3 regions of the Neobacillus sp. DHD-1R genome follow, and region 3 is predicted to be linked to each of the others. Evidence: riboswitches for the same ligand, from Rfam matches in the RefSeq annotation. Region 3 holds a riboswitch; each other region holds the start of a gene.
What was found. Region 3 has a riboswitch for thiamine pyrophosphate ahead of thiT (energy-coupled thiamine transporter ThiT). Riboswitches for the same ligand answer to the same signal wherever they lie in the genome.
Positions count from the first base shown of each region.

Region 1 (4,275 bases), 860 kb from region 3:
AAATCCTTCCAGAGTTAATGTATAAGTTTTTAAAAAAGGTTTATCGTCCATTACACGCTAAAGAAAAATAGAAAGAGAATTTTTTGAAAGGAGGTAGTTTATGAAAATCCGAAAGGCCATTATTCCAGCGGCCGGCCTCGGAACTCGGTTTTTACCAGCAACAAAAGCACTTCCAAAGGAAATGCTTCCAATCGTTGATAAACCAACGATTCAATATATTGTTGAAGAGGCAGTTGCGTCGGGAATTGAGGAAATTATTATCATAACCGGCAGGGGAAAACGGTCAATTGAGAATCACTTCGATAAATCCTATGAACTCGAGGATACACTGTTTAGAAAGAATAATCTCAAAGTGCTAGAGGAAGTACAGAAAATTTCTAATTTAGCTAAGATTTATTATGTTCGCCAAAAGGAACCGAACGGGCTTGGCGATGCTATTCTATGTGCCAAAAATTTTGTTGGAGATGAACCGTTTGCGGTGATGCTGGGCGATGATGTGGTCACCGCTGAAGTTCCATGTTTAAAGCAGCTAATCAATGTTTTCGAGTATTATAATAGTTCCATTATCGCGATTCAGAAAGTGCCAGAACATGAAGTAAGTAAATACGGAATGATAAAGCCCAAGACAGCGATGATCGAAACGAATCTACTTACCATAGAATCGTTAGTAGAAAAGCCAAGTATTGACGAGGCTCCATCAAGGTATGCTGTCATGGGGCGATATGTGTTAAAACCAGAGATTTTTAAAATCTTGGAAGGGCTTCCGCTTGGACAAGGAAACGAATTACAACTGACCGATGCCATCAATGAGTTAAATAAACAACAAGCCGTTCTAGCCTACAACTTTGAAGGAACCCGCTACGACATTGGCGACAAAATCGGCTATATCAAAGCCACCATCGACCTCGCCCTCAAAAGAGAAGACACAAAAGCAGAAATCCTAAGTTATTTGGAAGAAATAGTAAAATGGTGGCAGGCACCATAAAAAGACAATTGGGGCGATTTGTCCACCCCAGGTGGACAGGTTGCCTTTTTGAATATGTGAATATGGTTTAATTATTGCTTGGGAAAGCGCATAAATAGACATTTCTCGAGTTAATTTGTCATATACGGTTGAATGGTTCTTTAGGAGAATTATGATTCTATTTAATAGCCTTGTCGGTTGGATGTACATATATAATAGTGCAATTAAGACGATTCATTTGGCATTTTTAATATTTCTGATACCATAAAGACAGAACATAGTCTTTCACCAATTAACATATTAGCAGAGGGGAAACAGAACCATGGACAAACAAGTCATCGTCTATACGACAAACGATTGTATCGAATGCACAATGGTCAAAAAGGTACTTTCTCAAGAAGGAATCCCATTTGAAGCCAGAAATATCACCACAAACCCTGAGTATCAAACAGAAGTCGAACAATATGGCTTTCTAGGTGTACCCGTAACCGTGGTTAGCCAACGAGCAGTCAAAGGATTTACAAATGAGTTAAAGGAACTTATGGAACTAGCGAAAAGAAATCTGGATAAATAATTTAAGACAATATCAGGTTGTTTAATAGAAATAATTTTCTTTACATCGATAATTTTTAGCGTTAAGATGATGGTAATTTAATAAGCAAGTATCTACTAGGGGTGCCCTGTAATCAGGCTGAGAGAAAACGATTAGTTTTTAACCCTTCGGACCTGATCTGGGTAATACCAGCGTAGGAAAGTAGTCGAGTGAAATATTTTTTTCATTTTCTAACTAACCAGGTCCAATTTATGGATCTGGTTTTTTTCATTTACAAAAGAAATGGGGAGATTGGATTGGAAAAACAGAGCATATATGAAACGTTGGAAAAAGTAAGAGAGGTACGACCGCTTGTCCATAATATAACGAATGTCGTCGTTACGAATTTTACAGCAAATGGATTGCTTGCCCTTGGTGCATCACCGGTCATGGCCTATGCAAATGAAGAGGTAGCGGACATGGCGAAGATTGCTAGTTCCCTTGTCTTGAATATAGGGACGTTAAATTCGCAAACAGTTGATGCGATGATCATTGCAGGAGAATCCGCCAATAAATATGGGGTGCCGGTTATTTTTGACCCCGTGGGTGCTGGTGCAACTCCGTATCGAACGGAAACAGCCAGAAAAATAATGAAGGAAATCAACGTCTCATTGATTAGAGGGAATGCTGCGGAAATGGCGAATGTCATCGGAGAACAGTGGGAAATCAAAGGCGTTGATGCAGGTAAGACACAAGGAAATATTACAGAGCTTGCTATAGCAGCAGCCCAAAAACTGAATTGTGTGGTGGTTATCACTGGAAAAGAGGATGTGGTAACAGATGGAAAAACCACTTTTGTTGTTACGAATGGACATCCGCTTCTAACACAAGTGACAGGAACCGGTTGCTTATTAACCTCTGTAATTGGAGCATTTGCCGGTGTAGAAAAAAATCTGCTCAAGGCATCCGTTTCGGCTTTGTCCTATTATGGAATTGCTGCTGAAAAGGCTGCAAAATTAACCGCAGAACGTGGGCCGGGCAGCTTCCAAATTGAATTTTTAAATCAATTATCACTCGTTTCAAGTGAAGATATAAATCTTTTGGCATCTGTTAAAAAAATAAATGAATAAGAGAGGATCTTTTTTATGATAAAAGCATTAACGATCGCAGGTTCTGATAGCGGCGGCGGTGCAGGTATTCAGGCTGATTTAAAGACGTTTCAAGAATTAGACGTGTACGGCATGTCAGCCATCACTGCGGTTACAGCCCAAAATACGTTGGGGGTGCATGGGGTATATCCGATGACTTCGGAGGCAGTATCACAACAGATAAAGGCTATTGGCGAGGATATCGGTGCTGATGCCCTGAAAACTGGAATGCTATTTAATGCGGAAATTATTGAAGTCGTTGCAGAACAAATTCAGTTTTTTAAATGGGGAAATTTGATTGTCGATCCTGTCATGATTGCAAAGGGCGGTGCCTCACTTTTGCAGCAGGAAGCCATTTCGGCTATGAAAAAGTATTTATTGCCATTAGCCAAAGTGATTACACCAAATATTCCGGAGGCAGAAGTTCTAACAGAAATGTCAATTCGAACAACTAATGATAAAAAGGAAGCTGCCAAGCGGCTATTTGACTTAGGTGCCAAACATATTTTGATAAAAGGCGGGCATGATGAAGATCCAGCTGAATCGATCGATTTATTATTTGATGGCAAGGATTTCTTCACCTTCACCAGTAAGCGAATTGAAACGAAGAACACCCATGGAACCGGATGTACCTTTTCAGCCGCGATTACCGCTGAACTAGCTAAAGGGGCAACGATTTATAATGCCGTTGTCAAAGCAAAGGATTTTATACAGGCAGCGATTGAAGATGACTTAGAGATTGGCCAAGGACACGGCCCAACCAATCACTGGGCATTTCGAAAAAGAACCTTACGAAGGGAGCCGGCAGATGTATGAAAAGCATAAGTGAACATTTAAGGGTTTATTTTATCATGGGCAGCAACAACTGCCTGAAGGATCCAGCGGAAGTGCTTAAAGAAGCGGTAGCTGGTGGAATTACTTTATTTCAATTTCGAGAAAAGGGCAAAGGGGCATTAACAGGAGAAGCTAAATGGACCCTTGCCAAACAGCTTCAGAGCATTTGCAAGGACCATGAAATTCCGTTCATCGTCAATGATGATATCGATCTAGCGCTTGCAATAGAGGCTGACGGCGTTCATATTGGGCAGGAGGACGAGTCGGTAAAAACGGTAAGAGAAAAAATTGGCGACAAGATTCTTGGCGTTTCCGTACATAGCCGGGAAGAAGCAATCAGCGCGGTAGAGGATGGAGCCGATTACTTCGGCATTGGTCCTATTTTTCCAACAAATACAAAAGATGATGCCAAGCCAGTATGCGGGACCGTACTCATTGAACAATTACGCAAACAAGGCTTTACCATTCCGATGGTTGGAATCGGTGGAATTACTAGTGGCAATGCCGCAGAAGTTGTAAAAGCAGGTGCTGATGGCGTTTCCGTTATTACGGCCATCAGCCATGCAGATAAACCACGGGAAGCCGCAAGTGCCTTAAGTCACCAAGTTTACTTAGGGGAGAAGTGATTTTTATGAAAAAAACATCCAAATTGACACTGACCGCTATGATGATTGCCATTGGAACCATCACTAGTAATCTGGTCGCTATTCCGATCGGTTTTACAAAGGTCTTTCCGATGCAGCATTTTTTAAACGTGCTGTCTGCCGTCTTATTAGGACCTTATTATGCGTTAGCAC
Region 1 is NZ_CM173232.1:2,247,116-2,251,390, forward strand. It holds gene AC3ANL_RS10820 (HipA family kinase) at 1-71, shown strand, start outside; gene galU (UTP--glucose-1-phosphate uridylyltransferase GalU) at 101-985, shown strand; gene AC3ANL_RS10830 (glutaredoxin family protein) at 1,287-1,538, shown strand; TPP riboswitch at 1,626-1,734, shown strand; gene thiM (hydroxyethylthiazole kinase) at 1,814-2,626, shown strand; gene thiD (bifunctional hydroxymethylpyrimidine kinase/phosphomethylpyrimidine kinase) at 2,642-3,460, shown strand; gene thiE (thiamine phosphate synthase) at 3,457-4,104, shown strand; gene thiW (energy coupling factor transporter S component ThiW) at 4,110-4,275, shown strand, end outside.
Region 1: it holds a riboswitch for thiamine pyrophosphate, as region 3 does, so the genes downstream of both, thiM (hydroxyethylthiazole kinase) here and thiT (energy-coupled thiamine transporter ThiT) in region 3, are expected to answer to the same signal.

Region 2 (4,275 bases), 930 kb from region 3:
GCCCCAACTATTAAGCCCAATACCACGATACTAAAGGCAAGTAGTGTTAAACTAAACGAAAATTTGTTGCTTAAGCGATCTATTTTTGTAAAAATATCATCAAGCTCATGAACACTAATTTTCACCTTTAAATCCCCTTCGGAAGTCTTCTGAAGAACTTCCTCCAGCTGGCTAGGAATTTTCGTAAAGCTTTCAGCCATGTCCTCTGCATCGTTCAAAAGCCTTTTTCCAAATTTGACAGGATTATAGCGTTCCAGCAATAGTTGTTGACCATAAGGCTTGGCCAATTCAAGCAGGTTTAATGAAGGATTTATATCTGAAATAATTCCCTCCAACGTTATTAACGTTTTTCCCAGCATCATAAAATCAGTGGGGATATAAATTTGATGATTTTGGGCAACCGAAAAGAGATCGTTGATAGTCAAACCAAAATTCAATTCTCCTAAAGGGGTATGGCTGAATTTTTTTCTGATTCTGTCAATATCATCATAAAATAGTTTATCATCAACCGATGAGGGGATATAGGTAAGCCTGTACATAGCCTTCACTATTAAATCAGTATCTTCATTCATAAGACCGATCATCAATGTGGTCACATCATATCTTTTTCTCGAAGATAAGCTGCCTATCTGCCCAAAATCAATAAAACCCAGCTGCTTCGTATCAGGATTGTAAAGAATGTTACCAGGATGCGGGTCTCCATGAAAGAAACCTTCTCTTAAAATTTGGGTAACAAACGATTCTACTAACCTATCAGCAATCTGTCTTTTTTCCTCCGGAGTTAGGTTAAGATGTTGGATCTCGGTAATTTTTATTCCTTCGATCCGTTCCATCGTGAGTATTTCGGCTGTAGTGTAATCCCAATAAATTTTGGGAACTTTTATGCCATTATGGTTTTCAAGTTGAAGCTGAATCGTTTCGGTATTCCGGCCTTCCTCCATATAATCCAGTTCATTTTTGATTGATTCGGACAGCTCATCCATCAAATCTGTGATATGATAATGTTCGGCCCAATCATAGTGGTTTTCCATCATCTTTGATAGGTCCTTTATTATTTCAAGATCTGCAAAAACCGTTTCTTTTATTTTAGGCCGCTGTACCTTTACCATTACCTCCTGGCCTGTTGGCAGTACTGCTTCATGAACTTGGCCGATCGAAGCAGACCCGACCGGTGTTTCATTAAAGCGAACAAATACAGCCTCAACCGCCTGTCCGAATTCGAGCTGGATTTTATCATTTATCTCAATAATTGGGACTGGTTTTACATTATCCTGAAGAAGTTCCAATTCACGAATGACTTCTACTGGTAACAAGTCACTCCTAATACTAAGGAGCTGGCCTAACTTAATAAAAGTAGGGCCAAGCTCCTCTAATAAAATGCGTAATCGGTGCCCTATTTCCTGCGGATTTTCCTGTTTAAAGTCTGCTATTAGTCGGTCTTTCATCGTAAGGGTATCGGTTAAACCGATCTCTTGGACTATGTAACCAAACCCATGTTTTACCAACAGGGAAACAATTTCTCTATATCGATTCAAACGTATAATTCCACTTGTCCTCATCCTGCCACCTATATCAGTTCAACGTTTGTGTTGTTATTTTTCAATCGGGCGATTTCTTGTTGAAGTAGTAATAGTTGGGACTGAATATTATCTAGTTCCTCTCGTGCCACGAAGCCCAGGTCCTTTAGCTGGGACTGTACCATTTCACGGTATTCTTGATTCCAGCTCTCGCTTTTTTCTTCGCCGCGTTTCAGAAAATCACCGAATAAGGAATTTGCTTCCGATTGGCTTACCATCCCTTTTTCAATCATGTTCTTCATCAGATCATCTAGTTTTTCTTTTCCATATAAAGTAGCTCCCAGCCCTAATAGGAATCCATTTTTAAATAGGTCTTTCATTCTTATATTCCTCCTTAATATTGTTTTACTATTCCATACCCTAAAATGGGGGAGCAATATCATAAAAGCAGTATTAAAATTGCTGGCTTTTCATAACTCCTATATTTCTCCAAGATACAAAAAATTCATGCCCCTGTCCTTTTATGTATTTTTTCTATATATATAAAGTGAGAAAAAAGGCACTCTTTATGAATTTATTTAATAGTTAAAATTATTTGACATTCTTAACTCAAGTGTTAGTATTATGCATGTAGGTTATTATTAAAAATTATAATGGAATTTATATCCGCTAGAGGTGCCTTTTTAAAGGGCTGAGATTGAAGTACTACTTCGGGACTCTATGAACCTGATCTGGGTTATACCAGCGTAGGGAAGTGGAAAACGCGATATTTGAGTGTGCAAGCATTTCATTTCAAATTATCAAACCACTTTCTTACATAAGAAAGTGGTTTTTTGTTTTCACTTATTTCTTAAGCGGACTATTCTGAAGGGGTGACGCCAATTTTAACGAAGGAAAAAGAGCTACATATTATTTCGAATGGTAAGATGCCAATCGAGAAGTTACGGGAGATTTTAGTCGATATCCACCCATATGTAACGTCGATTCATTTACGGGAAAAACAAAAAACAGCACGGGAACTTTTTAATGCGGTTGATTTGCTTTCTAAAGACATCCCCCTATCCAAAATCATAATAAATGACCGGGTTGATGTTGCTTTGATTACAAGTGCGGCAGGAGTTCAATTAGCCTTTCATAGTTTAGATGCCGCACTTGTAAAAAAAGCGTTTCCCCAGTTAAGGGTAGGAAGTTCCATCCACTCTCTTCATGAAGGAGAAAAAGCCCAACTGGCTGGAGCAGACTACGTGCTTTTTGGCCATGTCTTCCCTTCTAAATCTAAACCAGGAAAGACACCAAGAGGACTCGAGGAATTATCAAGGGTAAATCAACTGAAAATACCCGTATTTGCTATTGGCGGTATAACACCTGAGAATACGAAACAAGTCTTTCAAGCTGGTGCAAAAGGAATTGCGGTCATGTCAGGTATCTTAGAATCCCGCGATCCATTATTAGCTGTAAAAGCGTATGTAAAGGCATTAAAAGATGGAGATGGAATAAGTGAAAAATTCATTTGATGTTGCCATTATCGGTGGCGGGATTAATGGGAGTTCAATCGCCTATCAACTATCAAAGCTTGGAAAAAAAGTGGTTATGATCGAGAAAAACTATTTAGCTTGTGAAGCCTCCAGTGCAGCTGCCGGAATGCTAGCGGCACAAGCGGAGATAGAACAAGACGGTCCCTTATTTCAGTTAGCTCTAAAGAGTCAGGCAATGTTTCCAGCCCTCTCAAAAGAGTTATTTGAAACAACCGGTATTGATATTGAGTTTGTTCAAAGAGGCATGATAAAAATTGCAGAAACGGATGAAATTGCAACAGAAGGACAACAACAGGCAGCGTTTCAACGGAATTGGGATCCAGAAATAGAATGGCTTGATTCTCATAGTGTACGAGAATTGGAACCATCCCTCTCCCCAAGCGTGGCCGGCGGGATGTATCTCCCTAACGATGGGCATGTCCAGCCAGCTAAATTATCACAGGCTTTTGCAAAGGCGGCTGAACAATTGGGGACGAAAATCCTTGAAAATACCGAAGTCCTTTCATTTATCTATGAACAAGAGCGAGTCATCGGGATTAAAACCACTTTAGGAAACATTCATTGCAATCAGGTTGTCCTTGCAACAGGTGCATGGGCTTCAAAGCTAATGCATGACACAGGGCTTGACATAACTGTTTATCCTGTCAAAGGTGAATGCTTCTCTGTTAAATCAGATACACCCATCATTAACAGAACTATTTTTTCAGATAAACGATGTTACTTAGTACCAAAACGGAATGGTGAAATCTATATTGGAGCTACCCAAGTTGAGAATACATTTGATAAAAACGTGACACCTGGCGGAATTGCTACATTAGTAGAAAGAGCCGTTCAGCTGGTTCCTCAAATAAAAGATGCCAGATGGGAGCGAGTTTGGGCTGGTATTAGACCTCAAACTAGCGACGGCCTCCCCTACATCGGTGAACATCCTTTAAAGAAAGGATTGTTCATTGCAGCCGGGCATTACCGAAACGGAATTCTATTAAGCCCAGTGACAGGTACGCTTGTAGTGGATTTATTGGAAGGAAGACCAGATAAACAACTTCTCTCTGCTTTCCGGATTGATAGAAATAAAGAAATGGTGCATTAGGGGGATAATAATGACAGTCTTATTAAATGGCGAATCAATTCAATTACCAGAACAGATTGTCTCTGTTTCAGATTTACTAAAGCATTATGAAATCCATGATAAAGTCGTTGTGGTCGAAGTTAACGGAGAGATT
Region 2 is NZ_CM173232.1:2,320,000-2,324,274, reverse strand. It holds gene AC3ANL_RS11195 (ABC1 kinase family protein) at 1-1,535, opposite strand, end outside; gene AC3ANL_RS11190 (phasin family protein) at 1,568-1,897, opposite strand; TPP riboswitch at 2,179-2,287, shown strand; gene AC3ANL_RS11185 (thiamine phosphate synthase) at 2,390-3,031, shown strand; gene thiO (glycine oxidase ThiO) at 3,015-4,142, shown strand; gene thiS (sulfur carrier protein ThiS) at 4,153-4,275, shown strand, end outside.
Region 2: it holds a riboswitch for thiamine pyrophosphate, as region 3 does, so the genes downstream of both, AC3ANL_RS11185 (thiamine phosphate synthase) here and thiT (energy-coupled thiamine transporter ThiT) in region 3, are expected to answer to the same signal.

Region 3 (4,275 bases):
CGATAAAGGAGTCCCCAGCCAATCAAACGTCAGCATAAACATCAAATACATGAGCAACAAAAAGATTGGCATACCTAAATATTTATTGGTTACAATACTATCAATTTTTTCTGTAAGCGGAATGACCGAGTCACTTTTACGCGCTACTTCGGTGACAATTTTTTCAATAACTTCTTTTCTTTTCAAATAGATAAAATTGGCCAATGATTTAACATGATATTGTGACTGTAATTTAGCTTCCAAGTTTTCTACTATATTATTTAACGCTTGTTTATTTGCAATTCGATTAACATAACTTTGCACATATTGATTTCCTTCAAAATATTGAATTGCAAGGAATCGGGCTGCATGACTGGTTTTACCCAAAATTTCGCCCGTAAAGGCTGTAATGGCTTCCTCCACCTCTTTACCATAGTAAACAAGGTTTTTCTTGATTGGCTGAATGGATTTGGTAGAAATGACATCAATAAGTTTGTCACAGCCTTTTCCATTTCTTGCCACAACCGGAACCACAGGAACTCCAAGATGATTTGAAAGCTTTGTTGCATCTATGTGAATACCACGCTTATTCGCTACATCAATCATATTTAGACCAATAAGAGCTGGTTTCTCAAATTCAAGCAATTGAAGAGTCAAATGTAAATTTCGTTCTAATTGTGATGCGTCTAATATATTTAACAAACGATCAACGGATTCATTTAAAAAGAAAGAGGTAACAACACCTTCATCCTTTGATAATGGATTTAGAGTGTATACACCAGGTAAGTCTATTAATTGACCAATCTTATTTTTGAAGACGCCAACTTTCTTTTCAACAGTTACACCGCTCCAGTTGCCAACATACTCATAGGATCCTGTTAGATTATTAAACAATGAAGTTTTTCCAGTATTTGGGTTACCAATTAGAGCAATCTCCATTATAATCTCTCCACTTCAATCTGAACCGCTTCTTTACGGCGAATTCCAACACATTGTCCACATGACTCAATCATTACTGGACCACCAAAGGGCATAACGCATTTAACACAAACTTCTGATCCTTCGGAAATTCCAAAGTCAAGCAAACGTCTTTGAACGAGGTGACCAACATGAGATAAGTCTATAATCTTACCTTTATCTCCTGCTTTTAAAGAACCAAACATGTATATCACCCTATCTACGTTAATTGAGAATGATTATCTTTCTAATTTGTATTTTATCACTTTTAATAGGTAATAAGAATAATAAATTTGACAAAACTCCGAAAAATTCGCAAAAAAAAACATACATGTGTTTGACCTTCTCACACATGCATGTTTTCCTTTTCTCGTTCTTACCGAATTTGATGTACAATCATTTTCTTTGGCATTGCACTGATAACTAAAATAATGATAATTGCACTGATTACAAAGCTTGGGAGCATATAAGTTCCATTATAAAGCAAGGAGTAAATAGCTACAGGCTGGCCTTTGGGAGCATATTCCCCAAAAAACACAATTCCTGATACAACATGACATAGATATCTTAGTGCGCTTCCTAAAAAAGCCCCGCAAATGACGTATGCCATCCATTTTCCTTTTTTCTGTGCATCAATAGCATTTTTCACTTGAGCAGCAAAAACACCTGCTAACCCAACAACTGTAAAAGCGATAAAGTAATCAATTATCCCTTGAACAATGGTATAAATTTGTGCAAATCCAAGAATAAATTGTAATAATCCTAGTAAAAATCCTGTTAACAAACCGCCTTTGATTCCCCAGCGGTAGGCCATTAAGAAAATCGGCACCATAGCAATCGATATGGAGCCACCCTGCGGCCAAATTTTTAAAGATAATATCCCCGCAACAAAATCCAATAAATACGCAAGTGCGGTAAAGACAGCAACCTCTGCAATAAATAAAGTGTTACTCCTCGTTTGTTTCATCAACTTCTCCCCCTACTAAACTACATAGTCCCGTTTAATCTCTTCCTGAAGCCATATGGTGCCATATTAAAAATGACCAATAAAAAAAGCAATGCACGACATATAGGGTGTCTGCATTGCTTTCATATTCGGCAAACCACATCCCTACGCTAGCGTTAACTAACAGGTTCATAGGGTCAGAACTCAAAAGTTCACTCTCAGCCATCTCAAAACAGCTCCCCCTGTGGAAGTATTCAATTGTTTCCATAAAAAATATACTATTGATTTAGAGATATTACAAGAAAATTATAACAATGTTGTTTCCAGTTGGATTGAGATAAACAGCTTCTGAAATGGATTAAACCTATTGGGAAATTATTTTTATTTTATTTTTAAAAGGATTTTGGCACTCATAAGCGAATTTAGATTGTAATCAGTTTTGTTAATACCATAGGGGGAAACGGCATGTTTACGGGCGAACAAACAGATTTAATCAGTTTTTTTAATCAAAACAAACAGAAATTAGTACAAGAATGGGAAAATTCGATCATTAAAAATCATGGAGATCCCTTTAAAATGAAGATACGCGAAAACGGGGAAGCAATTTTAAATGTAATATTTACAATGCATCAAGTTTCCCAAGAAGAGTTATTAGAAGTTCTTGAAAAAATCGCCATATCTGTTTCGGAAGAAAGAGTGTTGGCAGATATTAACATTGGGGATTTTGTCTACAACGTCAATCTCGGCAGAACTATTTTATATAGCTATCTCAGTAAAACAGGGCTTAGCTGGGCACAACTTCAAGAATCGATAAATATGATCAATTTTTGCTTTGATAAGTTTCTATATTTTGCCGTTTCACATTATTCTGAAGCAAAAAATAAAATTATTGAAGAAAAGACAATGGTGATAGACTCTACACATCAAGATCGATTGACACTTTTGGGTCAGATGACATCCAGCTTTATTCATGAATTTAGAAATCCTCTTACCTCTGTTCAAGGGTTTATTCAACTACTTAAGGCAGATTATCCAAATATGAGATATTTAGATATTATTTCAAGTGAGTTAGATCAGCTTAATTTTCGAATCTCACAGTTTTTGTTACTTTCAAAGAAAGAATTAATTGGGAAAGAAAAAGTTGATTTTAATTTAAATAATCTAATTGATGAAGTATTAAATTTTCTTTATCCAAGTATTTTGGACGGTAAAGTAAAAATCCAAAAATTTTTAAGTGCTGATTTCACATTAAATGGATATGCTGATGAAATTAGGCAAGTGTTTATTAATATTATTTTTAATGCGATTGATGTTTTAAATCATCATGAGGTTCCCAATCCGACGATAGAGATTAGCAGTAGTTTAGAAATTAGTCGGTTTATAAAGATCAGTATTTCTAATAATGGCCCAGTTATCCCGTGCGAATTACGGGAAACCATTTTCGAACCCTTTTTCACCACTAAAAAACTTGGTACTGGTCTTGGATTGTTTGTGTGTAAGGAAATTATTGAAAAGCACAAAGGAAATTTAACTTGTGATTCCTCATTAGATAAAACTACATTTTCGATTTACTTACCAGTTGTTTAAACCACCTGGAAACAATTTAATACCAATTTTCAGCAAATCCCACTTAGGGATTTTTTTATTTTTACATTTGTTTCACCTCCCGTTATAGGTCTTTTGTGCATATGATGTACTAAAAATTTTTGGGGAGAATTGGCTTATGTTTACATTAAGGGTTGACCATGAAATTGAACTTCAATTGTTTCAACAACACCACGCCTCAAAACTGTTTCAGCTGGTCGAAGATAATCGAGAACATTTACGTGAATGGATGCCATGGGTAGATAGTATGACTTCTCCTTATCATTTTGAATCTATCATACCTGTGTGGCTATCACAGTTCGCCGAGAATAGCGGGATGAACGTGGGAATCCTTTATAAGGGTGAGCTCGTCGGCTCGATTGGATTACATGGAATTGATTGGTACAACAGCATGGCAAGCATTGGCTATTATCTATCTAGAAATGCAGAAGGTCATGGCATTATAACGCGTTCAGTTCGAGCCCTGCTGAATTATTCCTTTTTCCAATTAGGATTAAACCGGATTGAAGTACGCTGTGGTGTTAAAAATAAAAAAAGCCGAGCGATTCCTGAAAGGTTAGGTTTTGTTAAAGAAGGGAAAATAAGAGATGGAGAGCAGTTAAACGGGTATTTTCACGATCTTATCGTTTATAGCATGCTGGCACGAGAATGGAGGCTTTTAAATATGAAGGTGAATTCATAAAGAAATCCATTTATCAAGCCATTCTAAAGCTTGTGGACTACACAATTTGCTAAACAAAATTTTTTTGGAAATAATAAGACTATAGAGTTAAAAGTAAGTGAGGTGG
Region 3 is NZ_CM173232.1:1,389,162-1,393,436, reverse strand. It holds gene feoB (ferrous iron transport protein B) at 1-918, opposite strand, end outside; gene AC3ANL_RS06605 (FeoA family protein) at 918-1,142, opposite strand; gene thiT (energy-coupled thiamine transporter ThiT) at 1,313-1,903, opposite strand; TPP riboswitch at 2,028-2,135, opposite strand; gene AC3ANL_RS06595 (histidine kinase N-terminal domain-containing protein) at 2,348-3,469, shown strand; gene AC3ANL_RS06590 (GNAT family N-acetyltransferase) at 3,606-4,169, shown strand.